DNA from 3 places in the Dongia soli genome. Region 3 is predicted to be linked to each of the others. Evidence: riboswitches for the same ligand, from Rfam matches in the RefSeq annotation. Region 3 holds a riboswitch; each other region holds the start of a gene.
The links. A riboswitch is a leader RNA that binds a small molecule or an ion and turns the genes downstream of it on or off. The one in region 3 is predicted to bind thiamine pyrophosphate.
Positions count from the first base shown of each region.

Region 1: linked by a shared signal. The riboswitch ahead of thiM (hydroxyethylthiazole kinase) and the one ahead of thiC (phosphomethylpyrimidine synthase ThiC) in region 3 are both predicted to bind thiamine pyrophosphate.
Region 2: linked by a shared signal. The riboswitch ahead of thiB (thiamine ABC transporter substrate binding subunit) and the one ahead of thiC (phosphomethylpyrimidine synthase ThiC) in region 3 are both predicted to bind thiamine pyrophosphate.

Region 1 covers NZ_JAXCLW010000002.1:205,601-211,088, forward strand. The annotation lists gene alaS (alanine--tRNA ligase) at 1-659, shown strand, start outside; gene SMD27_RS07520 (PrsW family glutamic-type intramembrane protease) at 787-1,788, shown strand; TPP riboswitch at 1,841-1,942, shown strand; gene thiM (hydroxyethylthiazole kinase) at 2,011-2,826, shown strand; gene thiE (thiamine phosphate synthase) at 2,823-3,485, shown strand; gene thiD (bifunctional hydroxymethylpyrimidine kinase/phosphomethylpyrimidine kinase) at 3,482-4,309, shown strand; gene tenA (thiaminase II) at 4,312-4,989, shown strand; gene SMD27_RS07545 (peptidylprolyl isomerase) at 5,081-5,488, opposite strand, start outside.
Region 2 covers NZ_JAXCLW010000007.1:92,894-98,381, reverse strand. The annotation lists gene thiQ (thiamine ABC transporter ATP-binding protein) at 1-562, opposite strand, end outside; gene thiP (thiamine/thiamine pyrophosphate ABC transporter permease) at 559-2,175, opposite strand; gene thiB (thiamine ABC transporter substrate binding subunit) at 2,193-3,197, opposite strand; TPP riboswitch at 3,242-3,350, opposite strand; gene SMD27_RS19545 (sensor histidine kinase) at 3,559-5,034, shown strand; gene SMD27_RS19540 (choline kinase family protein) at 5,024-5,488, opposite strand, start outside.
Region 3 covers NZ_JAXCLW010000002.1:1,183,231-1,188,718, forward strand. The annotation lists gene thiS (sulfur carrier protein ThiS) at 1-70, opposite strand, end outside; gene thiO (glycine oxidase ThiO) at 48-1,079, opposite strand; gene thiC (phosphomethylpyrimidine synthase ThiC) at 1,076-2,920, opposite strand; TPP riboswitch at 3,010-3,128, opposite strand; gene SMD27_RS11985 (phospholipase D-like domain-containing protein) at 4,145-4,429, opposite strand; gene SMD27_RS11990 (hypothetical protein) at 5,141-5,281, shown strand; gene SMD27_RS11995 (cupin domain-containing protein) at 5,314-5,488, shown strand, end outside.

The DNA.
Region 1 (5,488 bases), 980 kb from region 3:
CCGAACTTTGTGGCGGCACGCATGTCCGCCGGACCGGCGATATCGGCCTCTTCAAGATCGTCAGCGAAGGCGCCGTGGCTTCGGGCGTGCGGCGTATCGAGGCGATGACGGGTGCGGCGGCCGAAGCCTATGTGGCCGAACAGCAGCGGCAGCTCAATGAAGCGGCGGCGGCGTTGAAGACACTTCCTGGTGATCTTGCCAGCCGTATCGTTTCGCTGGTCGAGGAAAAGAAAAAGCTGGAACGCGACCTGACCGAAGCGCGCAAGGCGGCTGCCATTGCCGGTGCCGGTGGGGGGAACGCATCGACCGGGACCAAGGATGTCAATGGTGTCGCCTTTGCCGCCCGTGTCCTGAAGGACGTGCCAGCAAAAGAGCTGAAAGGTATGGCTGACGAGTTGAAGAAGCAGATCGGCTCCGGCGTGGTCGTGCTGATCTCCGATGATGCTGGGAAAGCGTCGATCGTGGTCGGCGTCACGTCGGATTTGACCGGCAAGGTGAGCGCCGTGGATCTGGTCAAGACGGGTAGCGCGGCTTTGGGCGGACAAGGCGGTGGTGGCCGTCCCGACATGGCCCAGGCCGGCGGCCCGGATGCCAGCAAAGCCGAGGACGCCTTGTCAGCTATCGAAAAGGCGATCGGCGGGACCGCCCAGGCTGCCTGATTTCAGGTCGTCGCGCATAACGGTTGAAGATGATTTCATCCCCTCTTCGGCGCCTGCCATGTCAGGCTGATCGGAGAGGGGATTTCCTTGTCGAGCAGCGGCACTAGCCGTAGGGATAGTCACGCAGATGATCGCTCACCAGATGTGGTTGCCTTTCGCTGTCGTGATCTTCATATCCGGTCTTTACGTATTGCTGTTCCGCCGCCTGTTTCCATATCCCGTCAGCGGCCGTCTCGCTCTATTGGCTTTCGCTGCCAATATCGCCTTCGTCCTTGCCGGCGTGGCGCTCTTTGCCACGACCGGGCTCGGGACCAATCTGACATCGGCCTTGCAGCGGGACCTGCAAGCGGCACACGATCTCCAGGCGTCTCTCTCGCTGGCTTTCATCTATGCGGCCTTGCCCGAAGAGGCTCTGAAAATTGGTATCGTTGCGCTCTTGCTTAAATGCGGTACGTCACGCCTCCGGCATCCGTCAGACGGGTTCCAGCTTCTTTTATCGGCGGCGCTGGGCTTTGCCCTGATCGAAAGCTGCATTTATGTCTATGTCCTCGGCGATCAAGCGGAGTTAAGCCGCAGCCTTCTCGCTTTCGCTTTACTGCGGGGCGCGCTGGGAGCCTTGCTGCATAGTTTATTGGCAATGGTCGCGGGTTATTTCCTGCTGTCTCTCTGGCCAGCCAGGGGGAACCGATGGCTGTGGCTGGCGGCAGCCTATATCGCCGCTGTCATTCTGCACGCCGCCTTCGATGGCAGTCTGCTGAACCTGATTTTCCAGGGCGACGGTGCGACCGATGGTGATGTGACGAGTGGGCTGGAAACAATCGACCCACGCAGTATCGCTGTGCCGGCAGTGGTGTGGATGATCAGCACGGTCGTGCTGGTGATCTTCGGCTTATGGGGCCTTCGGACCGCCTTGCAGCGAACGACCGAAGGGACCATCGCATCGCGCCGTTGGCAATATGCGGGCTTGGCGATGATCATTCTTGCCGCGCTGTTATTCATCGTGCCGGCGAAGCTCACCGCCAGCGAGACTTTCGAGACTGCTTTGGCGCCAGCCTTCGGCGCTATTCTGTTTGTCATCGGCCTGATCATGGCGATGAAGCGGGAGCGGGCAGGGCGATACCCCTCCTAATCAACCGGCCTCGTCATTGACAGTGTGTGCCGCAGTTCCTTAAACTCCCCATCACTGTGCCGCGGGGTGCCTCTTCGACAGAAGTGGGCTGAGATCATACCCGAGGAACCTGATCTGGATCATGCCAGCGAAGGGATTGTTGCACAGGCGGCTTGTGACTTGCCTTTCTTCCGGCCCGTCTTCCGTCTGTCTCCATCCCAAGCTGCGGGATAGGAACGAAAGATGACGGCTGACACTACGGCCAATCTGCCGCAAAACCTGCAAGCGATCAGAGATCGCGCACCGCTTATTCATAACATCACCAATCTGGTCGTTACCAATGTGACGGCCAATGCCTTGCTCGCCTTGGGCGCATCGCCCGCCATGGTCGAAAACACCGATGAGGTGGCCGAGCTGGCGCGGGTTGCGAATGCACTGGTGATCAATTTGGGCACCATCTCCAGCAGCCGGGCCGCCGCCATGCGCATTGGCGCGCGCGCGGCGGTTCAGGCCGGCAAGCCCTGGGTGATGGATCCCGTTGCTGTGGGAGCGCTCGGCTATCGCAGCCGGCTCGCTGCCGAGTTGCTCGCCGAACGACCAACTGTCATTCGCGGCAATGCATCCGAGATCACAGCCCTCGCCGCGATGCAAGGTGGCGGCGTTACAGCCGGTGGCAAAGGTGTCGACAGCACGCTTTCCTCCGCCGCTGCGTTGGAGGAGGCCAAGGGATTGGCCAGCCGGACCGGCGCGATCGTCGTGGTCAGTGGGGCGATGGATTATGTGACCGACGGCAAACGTGTGACCGGCATCGCCAATGGTCATCCGATCATGACACGCGTGACCGGCATGGGTTGTACCGCGACGGCGCTGATCGCACCATTTCTCGCCGTTACACCCGATGCCTTCGCGGCCGCGGTGCAGGCGACCATCGTGATGGGTGTCGCCGGCGATACGGCCATGGAAATGGCAGGCGGGCCCGGTTCGTTCCAAGTCGCTTTCCTCGATGTGCTTTATGCGCTGGAGGGGGAGGAGATCCTTGCCAAAGCGAGGCTGACATGACGCGGCCATCATGCGGTATCGGACACCCAGCTTTCGATCCCTCCCTCTATCTGGTGACCGATCCCGTGCTCTGTGCCGCAGGTGGACTTGCCGAAACCGTGGCAGCAGCGATCGCCGGCGGTGTCACCATGATTCAATATCGCGCGAAGGACCGCGATCTGCGATCCGCCTTGGCTGAAGCCGCCACGCTAGCGGAACTGGCGAAGCAGGCCGGCGTGCCGCTGATCGTCAATGATCGGCTGGATATTGCTTTGGCGGTCGATGCCGACGGGCTTCATGTCGGCCAGTTCGATATGCCGCCGGAAATCGCCAGGGGTCTTTTAGGCGCGGACAAGATCCTTGGCATTTCCGTCAGCAGGCCCGCCGAAATCGAAACGATCGATCCGGCCATGGTCGATTATGTCGGCCTGGGACCTGTCTTCGCGACAGCAACCAAGGGCGACGCGGCTGCCCCGCTTGGCCTCCAGCAATTCGCAAAGTTGCGGCAGCGGATCTTATTGCCGGTGGTGGCGATTGGCGGCATCGGCCACGAACGGGCGAGTGCCGTGATCCAAGCCGGCGCAGATGGCATCGCCGTGGTCTCGGCGATCTGCGGTACCGCCGATCCAGCAGCCGCAGCGCGTCAGCTCAAGAAATCGATATTGGATGCGCGCCCATGATGCCGGAACATATGGTTCCCAACATTCTCAGTATCGCCGGCAGCGACCCCAGTGGTGGCGCCGGCATTCAGGCCGATCTCAAAACCTTTTCCGCGCTGCGGACATACGGCGCTGCGGCAATCACCGCACTGACCGCGCAGAACACGCGTGGCGTCGGGGCGGTTCTGGTCGTCGAACCGGCTTTCGTTGCCCGCCAAATCGATATGATCTTCGAGGACGTGAGGATCGATGCGGTAAAGATCGGCATGCTCGCCAATGCCCAGATCATTTCCAAAGTGGCTGCATGCTTGCGCCATTGCCAGCCGCGCTGGATCGTTCTCGATCCGGTCATGATCGCCAAGAGCGGTCATCGCCTGTTGGATGAGGCAGCGCTCTCCGCCTTGCGCCGAGAGCTGTTGCCGATGGCATCGATCATCACGCCGAATTTGCCTGAAGCTGCCGCCTTGCTCGATCGAGCCGTGGCAAAGGACTGGGACGACATGGAGGAAACGGCGGTGGGATTACAGGCGCTTGGTGCGTCCCGCGTGCTGTTGAAAGGCGGGCACCTGCCAGGCGAGGCGAGCCCAGATCTAGTGCTCACCGATGGCGTCATAACAAAGCTCGATGCCGGCCGGATCGCGACCGAGAATACGCATGGCACCGGCTGCACTCTCTCGTCTGCCATCGCAGCCTTGTTGCCGCAGCATCGCGACGTCATCACAGCCATCCGTGAGGCCAAGGCCTATATCACGGGTGCCATCGCCGCCAGCGGCCAACTCGCCGTCGGTAGCGGACATGGTCCGGTGCATCATTTCCATCAACTTTGGCATCAGTCGAGACCGTAAATATGACGACCTTTCTGGAAGAAGCGCGGCAGGAGACGGCAAAGCTGCGCCAGGCTATTCATGATTTACCGTTCAATCTGGAGCTGACCGCGGGCACCTTACGCCAGGACCGCTTCCAGCATTATCTGATTCAAGATGCGCTCTACCTCACAGAATATGCGCGCGCTCTCGCCGCTTTGGCGGCGAAGGCGCCATCGGCTGGCACAATTGCGCAATTCGGCGAAGCGGCTGCCGGTGCGGTGTTCTTCGAACAGGCAATGCAACAAACCTTCCTTACGACATTCGGAATCACGGCCGCCGAGGTCGCAGCTTCCTCGGCATCGCCCACAAACCTGGCCTATACCGGCTTCATGCTGGCGGAGGGGATGAAGGGGACCTATGAGACTTTGTTGGCAGCCGTTCTGCCCTGTTTCAGCATCTATGCCGAGGTCGGTGCGGCAATCGCCGCCAAAGCGAGCGACAATAATCCGTTCCAGCTTTGGATCGATACCTATGCCGCCCCGGAATTCCAGCAAAGCGTGCAGCGTGCGGAAGAGGCAGCGAACCGAATCGCGCAGGACACCAATCCAGCCTTGTATCGGAAGATGCTGAATCTGTTTCGGTGTTCGGTGGAATTCGAATGGATGTTTTGGGATGCAGCCTATCGTCTCGAAACCTGGCCGACGGCGATTTATCGCTGACATATCCCTTGAGGCGTTGCGGTTGCCGGTGAGCAAAAAACAGGCGCGGCCTTGCGGCGCGCGCCTGTCGGATCGAGTGTGAGAGCCGGGCTTACTTCACGTCTGCCGCGACCTGCATCTTGATGATCTTGTCGGGATTGGTCACGGCGCCGTTGTCATTCGGATCGCCTCGCTTGATTTGATCGACGAATTCCATGCCCTGAATCACTTGGCCGAAAGCCGTATACTGGCCATCGAGGAAGGGGGCAGGGGCAAAGCAGATGAAGAACTGGCTATCTGCGCTGTCCGGATCCTGGGCCCGCGCCATGGAGATCGTGCCACGGACATGCTTCAAGGCATTAAACTCAGCCGGGATGTTCTGGCCGGAACCGCCGGTGCCGTTGCCTTCCGGATCGCCGCCCTGGGCCATGAAGCCTTCGATGACGCGATGAAAGGTGAGGCCGTTATAAAAGCCCTTGCGCACCAGTTCCTTGAAACGGGCCACAGTTTTCGGTGCCAT
Region 2 (5,488 bases), on a different contig from region 3:
TCAGCACGGTCAGCCCATGCTGACGGCGCAGGGCGTCGACCAGATCCAGCATCTCCAGCCGCATCGCCGGCCCCAGCGCCCCGAACGGTTCGTCCAGCAGCAGGATCGGCCGGCGACGCACAAGGCAGCGGGCAATGGCGACACGCTGGCGCTCGCCGCCGGATAATTGCGCCGGGCGGCGGTTGCCGAACTCCTCAAGCCCGACTTGTTCCAGCGCCTGCCCGACATCGCGGCGCTGCGCATCGCTCAGCCGCAAGCCGGGATGGAGGCCGAGCCCGACATTCTGGGACGCGGTCAAATGCGCGAAAAGATTATTGTCTTGAAACAAGGTTGTGACCGGCCGCTGGGCCGCCGGCACGGCGGTGATGTCCCGCCCCTCCACCAAGACGCAGCCGTCATCGGCATGTTCAAACCCGCCAATCAGAGCAAGCAGCGTACTCTTCCCCGCACCGCTCGGGCCGATCACCGCCACGCAGCTCCCGCGTTCGATTTCAAGATCGAAGCGCATCATCATCTCTTCATAGCGGAACCGCAGCGCGCGGCATTCCAGGTAGGCCGTCATTGTTTTCCACCCACAAGACGCTCGATCGCGCCATAGACCCCCAGCACCAGAAGTAACAAGATCAGCGCCGTCGCCGCCGCCTGATCCATCCGATAGGCAGAGAGCTGCTCATAGAGCAGCATGCTGAGGGTCCGCAGGTCCGGATTGCCAAACAGGCTGATACCGATCAGATCGCCGAGCCCCAGGCTGGTCGCCAAGGCGAAAGCCGTGGCGATTTGCGGCCGCAAGCTGGGCCAGTCGATCAGACGGAAACGGTTGAAGCCGACAATGCTCAATTCACGGCAGAGACGATCATGCTGTTGCAGATTGCGGTCGACGGCCGGCATCAGCAGGGCCAGGCAGAAAGGAATGGCCATGGCGATGTTGAGCAGGATGATACCGATGACCGACCACAGATCGCTATCGGTATAATCGGTGATCAACAGATAGAAGCCGATGCCGAGCACCATCGGCGACATCGCCAGCGGCAGCAGGCCGGCAAGCGCTTGCAGCGATTTCATGATCCTGACGAACAGACCGGCACGGCACGGCGAGGGCTGATGGCCGGCAGCCGCAAGGACGAAGCCGAAGAAAGTGGCACCGGCACCGGCGATCACTGAGATGGACAAGCCCAGCAAGGCCGCCTGCGCCAGAACCGGCCAGGGCAAATCCGCGGTAAAGCCGCGCAAGCCATCGGCCAGCAAGGCGAGTTCGGGCAAGCCGACGAACAGCACTGCAAGCACGATCCAGGCGCTGTCGCCGATCCGCGCCCATCTGGTCGATGCATCGTGACGCCAGCCAGGCCGACCGAAACCGGCGGCGAAATCCATCCGCTGGGTGAGGCCACGGCAGAGTATCCCGGCGATCAGGCACAGGACCAGTTCGAGCAGGGCGAGCAGCCCGGCGCGCGGCAGGTCGGCATCGAAACGGATCGCCTGGAAGATCGTGACTTCCAAGGTTGAAGCGCGCGGCCCGCCGCCCAGGGTCAGCACGATGGCGAAGCTGACGAAGCAGAGCATGAAGATGGTGGCGGCAATTTGCGGCACGACGCGGCGCAAGAGCGGCCATTCGATCAGCCGGAAAATATGGCCCGACGTCATGCCGAGTTGTGCTGCGAGCCGCCAGGTTTCCGCCGGCACGGTCTGCCAGGCCGGCAAGAGCAGGCGCACTGCCAGCGGCAGATTGAAGAAGACATGCGCGACCAGGATACCGCCGAGCCCATAGATCGATGGCCAAACCCCAACGCCGACCAGCCGCGCCATCCAGCCCTGCTGGCCATAAGCGGCGACCACACCAAAAATCGCCACCAGCGCCGGCATGACCAGCGGCAGGGAGAAGAGCCGCAACAGCACGCCCCGCCCGGGGAAATGGCTTTGCCGTGCCAAAGCGCGTGTCACCGGCACAGCGAGCGCAAGAGAGAGCAGCGTCGACAGCACCGCCTGCATCACGGTGAAAATCACCACCCGGCGCAGATAGCTGTCGCCGATCAGATCCCGGATGTCGCCGGCGGATGCTTGGTCGAGAAGCCGCACCAGGATAGCAGCGATCACCGCGATCAGGATGGCGGCGGCAACCCGGCCGAGGGAAGCGATCCCGATCAGCGGATAGCCCGCTATCGGCCGTGTCGTCGTCATGATAGGCGCGTGCGAATTCAGCGGCTGACCGTCTCGAGCCATTCCCGGATCCAGGCATGGCGATGCTTGGCGACCTCATCGCTCGGCATCAACAGGGTCTTCTGGGGCTGCGGGATGTTGCGGAATTCTGCCGGCAGGTCATTGCCGATATCGACCACCGGGAACATGTAATTGGTGGTCGGGATCAGCTTCTGCACCTCGGGCGAGGTCAGGAAGGCCAGGAACTGTTCGGCAAGATCGGCATGCTTGCTCGATGCCATCCGAGCCGCCACTTCGACCTGGAGATAATTGCCTTCCGGGAAATCCAGCGCCTTATAGCGATCGGTCTTCTCGTTGATCTGATGATAAGCCGGCGAGGTCGTGTAGCTGAGCACCATCGGCGCCTCGCCTTTCACAAACAGGCCATAGGCCTCGCTCCAACCTTTGCTGATGGTGAGCACCTTCGGCGCAACCTTCGCCCAGGCCTCGGTCGCCTTATCGCCATAGACCTCCTTCATCCAAAGGAGCAGGCCAAGACCCGGCGTCGAAGTGCGCGGATCCATCAGGAGAATCTTCGGCTGATCGCCCGGCGCCGTCAGCTCCGCCAGGCTCTTCGGTGGATTGGGCAGCTTCTGTGAATCGTAGACGAAAGCGAAATAGCCGTAGTCATAGGGAACGAAGGTCTTGTCATTCCAGGCGACCGGCAGCTTCAGCTTGGAGACATCGACCTTGGCCGGGGCGAAGAAACCCGTCGCCGCCGCTTCGCTGGTGAGATTGGTATCGAGGCCAAGCACGACATCAGCCTTTGTCTTCTTTCCTTCCATCTTCAGCCGCGACAGCAAGGCGGCGCCATCCTCCAGTCCGACCCAGGTCAGCTTGCAGTGGCATTGGGCCTCGAACTGCTTCTGGATGGCCGGACCGGGGCCCCATTCGCTGATAAAGGAATCATAGGTATAGACGGTCAGGGTCGGCTCCGCAGCCTGTGCCGCGCTCGAAAGAAGAATGCCGAAAACCGCCGCCAGCAGAGATGCCGAAACACGCATGCGAAAACTCCTCCACAAAGCGGCGGAGGAGAAATGGTGCATCGGTTTACCGGTGACTCATATCCCTCCGCCGGTATTAACCGGATCAGGTTCATCGGGTTGAAGTGGCAATCGCTTCTCTCAGCCCGGCATCGGGCACCCCGTTGAGCGAGCGCGAGAATGGTCGCGCCAGGACGGTAAGTCAAGGCCGGACAAGGTCTCAGGCCGGTGGCTCGGCCCGGTGGCTCGGGCATTGGCTGGGGAGTAGCCGGGACCATCAGGGTTGCTGGGCGAAGCCGAGCCTGTCACGCCGTGGAAGGCCATTATTAATAAATTGGATTTAGGGTCGCATCATGGCGTGTATCTACGAACGAAAATGCCCATGGAACCCCCTTCCACAACCTCCAAACGCTTTCGCCTGACGCGGAATTTCGCGATTCTGTCCGCCATCGTCCTGATCGTTACCGCTTTGGGCCTCACCCTCTTTTATCGCAGCTGGGCCGTCCGGCAGATGGAAGCGGAGGCGGAACAGTCCAACGTGACGGCAGCGCGCCTGCTGGCGAACTCCTTATGGGATGAGCATGCGGATGTCCTACGCCTCCTCAGCGCCCTTCCGCCGGAACAACTGCAGGGACGGCCGGAAGTCGAATTGCTCAATCAGGACGTGAAGACCCTTGTCAAGAAGGCGCCGATTATCCAGGTCAAAATCTATGACCTCGAGGGCCATACATTGTTCTCGACCGATCCCCGACAGATCGGCCAGGACAAGAGCGACGATGAAGGTGTGGAATCCGCCCGCAACGGCGTCGTCGCCAGCGAGATGGCGCATGCCCATACGGTCGATGCTTTCGAAGGCGCCGTCACCGATCGCGATATCATTTCCAGTTATGTGCCGATTTACGGCGCCAAAGACGGCAAGGTTGTCGGCGTCTTCGAAGTCTATGATGATGTCACCGTTTTCGTGACGGCGATCGACCGCTTCACCTATTGGCTGATCGGCCTCACTGTGGCGGCCTTTGCCATCGCCAATGGCGTCCTCATTCTCATCGTCGGCCGTGGTGACCGGCTGTTGCAACGGCAGCATGAGCGCAGCCTGGAACTGACCCGGAACGTCGCCCGCGCCGAGGCCGCCAGCAAAGCAAAATCCCAGTTCCTCGCCAATATGAGCCATGAATTGCGCACGCCGCTGAATGCGATCATCGGATTCTCGGAACTGATTCAGCATAAGACCTTCGGCCCACTGGGTGATGCCCGCTACGGTGCCTATGTCGATGATATCCACGCCGCCGGGCGGCATTTGCTGACGATCATCAACAATATTCTCGATCTGACCAAGATCGAACTTGGCCGCATGCCGCTGCAGAATAGCCGCACGGACCCGACGGCTCTGCTGCGCGAAGTTGCGCGGATGGTGGAGCCGTCGCTACGAAGCCGCAATATCACGCTGCACTTGGACATCGCCCCGATATTGCCGATCTTCACCACCGATGCGGCGAAGCTGCGGCAATGCCTGATCAATCTTCTGTCGAATGCGATCAAATTCTCACCGGATGGCAGCTCTGTCCGGCTCTCCGGCCGACAGACGGAAACCGGCCTCTATTGCTTTGAGGTCGCTGATCAAGGCATCGGCATGTCGAGCGAAGATATTCCGATCGCTTTAGCCCCCTTCGGCCAGATCGACAGCTCGCTGGCCCGCAAATTCGAAGGTACAGGGCTCGGCCTGCCGCTGGCGCAGCGCTTTAGCGAATTGATGGGCGGGGTGCTTAGCATCGCCAGCGAGCCGGGGCACGGCACCACGGTCACCATCACTCTTCCCGATGCCGGCCCGGAAAGCCTGGCCCTCGCCCTCAGCGCTTGACCAGCACCGCAAGACCGGTGGCAAAAGCCGACAGCCGTTGTTCGGCGAAATCGCGCAGATCTGCCGTCTCATTGCCGGCGGCAATTTCCACAAAAGCCCAGCTCGCCGCGACCAGGCACAGGGCCGTCCTGAAATGAGCAACGCGCAGGGCGGATTGCGGCGTCACGGCATAACCCGAGGCGGCGAGCAGCCAATCGATCTGCGCCTCGTCCAAGTCATTGTCGAGCGCAATGGCGCCGATATCCCAGAAGGGATCGGCGCGGGCCGAAAATTCCCAGTCGATCAGCCACAAGCTGCGATCCGGCAGACGCAGGAAATTGCTCGGATTGGGATCGATATGGCTGGGCACCAATGAGTGATCGGAGCCTTCAATAGCCGCGTCCAACCAGGCAGCCTCCTGTCGGAGACGTTGCAAACGCGGTTCCGGTGCCAGCGACAGATAGCGGTCGGATAT
Region 3 (5,488 bases):
GTAGCGATAGCAACTCATGCAACGTCGTGGCGGCGACTTCCCGCTCCTCACCATTGACGATGAACTTCATCGAAGGGCTCTCCTTTGATTCTACGGTATTGGTCGCGTCTTCCAGCCTCCCTCGCCAGTTCCGCCGCAGCTTCGGCTGCCATGGCTGGAGCGAGCAGGAAGCCATGCCGGTAAAGGCCGTTGACGCGGATCGCATCGGCACTGACGATCACACGGGGAAAATTGTCTGCAAAGGCGGGGCGGATGCCGGTTCCCGTCTCCACGAGCCGCGCCTCCCCAAAGGCTGGATGCAGCGCATAGGCGGCATTGAGCAATTCCATCACCGAACGGACGGTCATGGGCCCGCCCACCTCGCTTTCGATCATGGTCGCCCCGATCATGAAGCGGCCAGCCGCGCGCGGCACGACATAGAGCGGATGGCGCGGATGTAGCAGCCGCACGGGCCGCGACAGGACGATCTCCGTGCTGTGCAGGTAGAGCATCTCACCCCGCACGCCGCGCAACCCCTGCATCCTGCCGATCGCACCATCTCCTATGCAGTCAACCACTCGATCGAAGCTTCCGTCTGCAGGCGCAACGTCGCTCCTGCCCAGCCGGAAACGGACGCCCCGATCGGCCAACCTCGTTTGGAGGCCGGTCAACGCCTCTCGGGGATCCAGATGCGCCTCACCAGGAAAGAACAAGCCACGGCAGAAACGGCCGGCAAGTGCAGGCTCCAGCCGGGCGATACCCTCTTCGTCCAGCCATATCGCCCCGCCCATGGTGCGGTCGGCGAAGCGGGCCAACTCACCGACGTCACGCGGCGGTGCAACCACCAGCGTGCCGTTGCGTCGGACATGGCCGGGCAATGCGGCTTCCCACCAATCCGCGGCGGAGCGGCCGAGATCGAACACCGCCTGTTCGGCGCTTTCGCGCTCGCACCAGGGTGCCAGCATCCCACCGGCGAACCAGGATGCACTGCCCTCAATCGACGGACGACGATCGGTGACGGTAATCGCCATGCCTCGTGAGACCAGTTCGAAGGCAACGGCCAGGCCTGCCACGCCTGCACCCCTGACGAGGACGTTCACCGCCGTGTCGCAACGCTTGCAACTTCGATCGGCATGTAGAGGTCGCCACCTTCGCGGAACTTCTCGGCCATAGCGGCCATACCCTCTTTCTGCGTCTGGGCGCGGATGTCGTGCGATATGCGCATGGAGCAGAATTTCGGCCCGCACATGGAGCAGAAATGCGCCACCTTGTGCGCCTCCTTTGGCAGCGTTTCATCGTGTAAGGACCGCGCCGTCTCAGGATCAAGCGAAAGGTTGAACTGGTCCTCCCAGCGGAACTCGAAGCGGGCGCGGCTAAGCGCATCGTCCCTGATCTTCGCCGCTGGATGGCCCTTGGCGAGATCGGCAGCATGGGCGGCGATCTTGTAGGTGATGACACCTGTTTTCACATCGTCGCGGTCGGGCAGGCCCAGATGCTCCTTCGGTGTGACGTAGCAGAGCATTGCCGTGCCGAACCAGCCGATCATGGCGGCGCCAATGCCGCTGGTGATGTGGTCGTACCCTGGCGCAATGTCTGTCGTCAGTGGTCCGAGCGTATAGAACGGCGCCTCACCGCAGACGGCGAGCTGCTTGTCCATGTTTTGCTTGATCTTGTGCATCGGCACATGGCCGGGGCCTTCGATCATCACCTGACAGTCCTTTGCCCAGGCGATTTTTGTCAGTTCGCCCAAGGTCTCCAGCTCGGCGAATTGCGCGGCGTCATTGGCGTCGGCGACGGAGCCCGGCCGCAATCCGTCCCCCAGTGAGAAAGAGACGTCATAGGCGCGGCAAATGTCGCAGATTTCCTCGAAATGCTGGTAGAGAAAGCTCTCTTTATGATGATACAGACACCACTTGGCCATGATCGAGCCGCCACGCGAGACGATGCCGGTGACGCGGTTGACGGTAAGCGGGATGTAATGCAACCGCACGCCTGCGTGGATGGTGAAATAATCCACGCCTTGCTCAGCCTGCTCGATCAGTGTGTCGCGATACACCTCCCATGTCAGATCCTCAGCAATGCCTTTGACCTTTTCCAGTGCCTGGTAGAGTGGCACCGTGCCGATGGGCACCGGCGAATTGCGGACGATCCACTCGCGGATGTTATGGATGTTGCGGCCGGTGGAAAGGTCCATGACCGTATCTGCGCCCCAGCGGGTCGCCCAGACCATCTTATCCACCTCCTCGGCCATGGAGGAGCTGACGGCGGAATTGCCGATATTGGCGTTGATCTTGACGAGGAAGTTGCGGCCGATCGCCATCGGCTCGCTCTCTGGATGGTTGATGTTGGCCGGGATAATCGCTCGTCCGCGGGCAACCTCGTCGCGCACGAATTCCGGCGTAACGAAATCGGGTATCGCCGCGCCGAAGCTTTCTCCGTCGCGCGCCATCGTGTTGCGCATTTGCTCCCGGCCGAGATTCTCGCGAATGGCGACGAATTCCATTTCCGGCGTGATTATGCCCGCTTTTGCATAGACAAGCTGGGTCACTGCCTTCCCGTCCCGCGCCTTCAAGGGGCGGTGGCGCAGCGGAAACTCCGGCGTCAGTTGCTCGCCGGCGACAAAACCGTTGTCCGCCGGTTTGACATGGCGCCCGTCATAGGCCGTCACATCGTCGCGCGCTTCGATCCAGGAGGCTCGAACACGTGGCAGCCCTTTTTCTATCTGCGTCTCACTTGCCGTATCCGTGTAGGGACCGGAAGAATCGTAAACTGTCACAGGTTGCTCGCCAGCGGTTGGATGTACCGCTATCTCCCGCATAGGAACGCGTATATCAGGATGAAGAAAGCCGGACCTGAAGACTTTGGTCGAGGCGGGCAGCGGCCCCGTGGTGACAGCAGGTCTGGTCGGTGGGTTGGCCTTGGTGGCCTGAATGAACGTCATGATCGAGGCTCCTCGCTTTGCAAGCAATGGAGACCCAGCTCTGACAGGAAGGAGAAAGAGCGCCTAAGTTGGAATGGTCGCATATGACCTGTCAGGCGTCCGCACCGTCCCTACGCCAGTATGAACTGGATCAGGTTCATAGGGTTCCGGCGCTGCCTTGCGGCCTGCCGTATCTCAGCCCCTTGTCGGGGCACCCCTGGTGATAGTGCAAATCTGCCCGCTGCCACCTGGAATGTCAACGCAGCCGTGCGCCCGCTATAAGCGAGCGGTCGACTCCCTTCGCAGTGACGGCTCGAAGGGCGCAACTTCAACGATGCGCCCCTTGCAGCAAGCACCATGTTGAACTGATCATCACCTCCGGCAAGGTCCGGCCCCAGCGGATAATTTGCCGGCGCGCGCCAAGTTTCTCCCCAAGCCGTTTGCCGCTCGCGGTCTGAGCGCACCGCTGCACGGTTTTTCCAGGCCGCCTGCGCCTTAGGCGCCGGTCAGTCTTTCTCTGAACTCCTCGGTTACCTATTTCCCCATATCGCCGATGGCGCAGTGAGGGGCTCGGCTGCGTGACGGCCGGGTTCGGTTCGGCCGAGGGCCCTGCGCCGAGCCTGATGCCGTCGGCGAGGACCGTGGCCAGCAGACAGCACCTTCGAGCTGGATAAGGGGACACGGCCATGGCGCGGTGGTACAGGCAAAATTGCGAGTCTTGGTGCTGTTTCATCACCAGGGCGGTGCGCATGTTTTCACCACAACTAGCGATCCGAGACAACTGCGATAGCAGCTCGGCATATTTGAAATGGAGCCTCAAAATGAAACATGCACTTCTTGCTACGGCCGCGGTTATCCTCGCCGCCACGGTAACGCTGACTGACGCGGGCGCAACAGCGCCGGCGACAACGCAAGCTAGGGCCGAAGTCCATGAGATGATGACGCAGTCGTTCAAGGGCGCACAAACCGTCTCAGGTAAGGAACTGATCTTCGCCAGGGGGGCGGGGTGTTACCGACCGGAGCCGGGTTCTCATCGCACGCGCATCGGAAATGGGTGTTAAACGGTCGACCTATCATCGAGCCATTGATGAAGAGAAGCCCGCTATAATCCTCCGCCGGCTCGAGGCCGGCGATCGATAGGAGCAGATTAAAGGAGCCCCGTGCATGATTGCACGGGGCCAGTCAACGTTACGAGTTGTGGGGAATGCTCGCGATGACCAACCGGTCGATTCACGTAAGTTCCGATTATTTCCGCCGATACTTCCGCGGAACAGCGGCCCTCGCTTCCCAATTCGCGAGGTATTGACGCGCCAGATCTGCGTCGCGAACGACAAGCAACTTTTCAGCGTTCTTCCCCTGCGCAGCTTTGGTGAAATTGAAGCTGCGAGTGATCACGGTTTCGCCTTCGATCACCATCACGTTGTTATGGGCGATGGCGACCTTGTAGTCGATTGCCACTGGCACGCCGGCATTTTGCAGATAGGTGGCGCCGGTGTATTTGGCGGTCGCCCGGCTCTTGTCGAGGATCACCTGCACCTCGACGCCGCGACGATACGCATCGTCGAGGGCCTTGGCAATCGGCGCGCGGAAGTGAAGCTATAGGCCTGCACGCGGATCTGCCTTTTCGCAGCACTGATCGCGGTGACAATCAAATCGGTGCAAGGCCCGCCCGGCGTAAAGCAGGTCGTGATGGATGGCGTAGCTACTGCTGGCGCCGCCGCTGTTATCGCAAGGCCGATCGCAAGAAGACTGATTCGTAAAAGCCAGCGCATCGCAACCCGGAATCTTCGATCGGCCTCCGCATGGCGGCCGGCTGCATCGACGAAGTTCACGGCTCCAAACGCTTTCGAATTTCATCGCTAGATGGGTTGATGAAGACGTCGGGGCGCCCTGGTCATCGCGGATGGCCCAGTTGTGGGACGGCTCGGCTGGGTGGCTGTGGGGTTCGGTCTGGCCGAGCTGCTGGGGGTGCTGGCCAACGGCCGAGGGCCTCAGGTCGAGTCTGAGCGTCGGCAAGGACCGTGGTCAGCAGACAGCATGATCGAGCTGGACAGGGGGACTCGGCCATCGCGCGATGGTACAGGCAAAATTGCGAATCTCGGCGCTGTTTTATGACCAGGGCGGTGCCCATGTTTTTTACTACTACTAGAGGTGCTGTCGCCCGGTACAACGCTCCTTGCTTTCAGGAGATGACAGAAGAACGCGGCGACGTCGGCAAGTGAAGCTGTTGCCAAAACAGGCGTGCCGGATGGCGAATACGAAGCCGGGGTCGCCATGTTCGACCAAAAGCAACTGACCGACCTCACGATCGCGTTCGATCTGATGAATGCCTACAACCGGATGGCGCAGCTTCCGCAGTCACCTGCTGCGACCAAGCAATAGCAGCCTCGGCACTATTTAAATTGGAGCCTAAAATGAGACATGCACTTTTCGCCGCTGGCGCGGCTATCCTCGCCGCCACTACGATGCTGACCGGCGCGGGCGGAACACCGCAGGGGACAACGCAAGCTGGGGGCAAGCTCCAGGAGACGATCACGCCGCTGTTGAAGGACGAACCACAAAACGTCCCCGGTAAGGCACTGCTCTTGG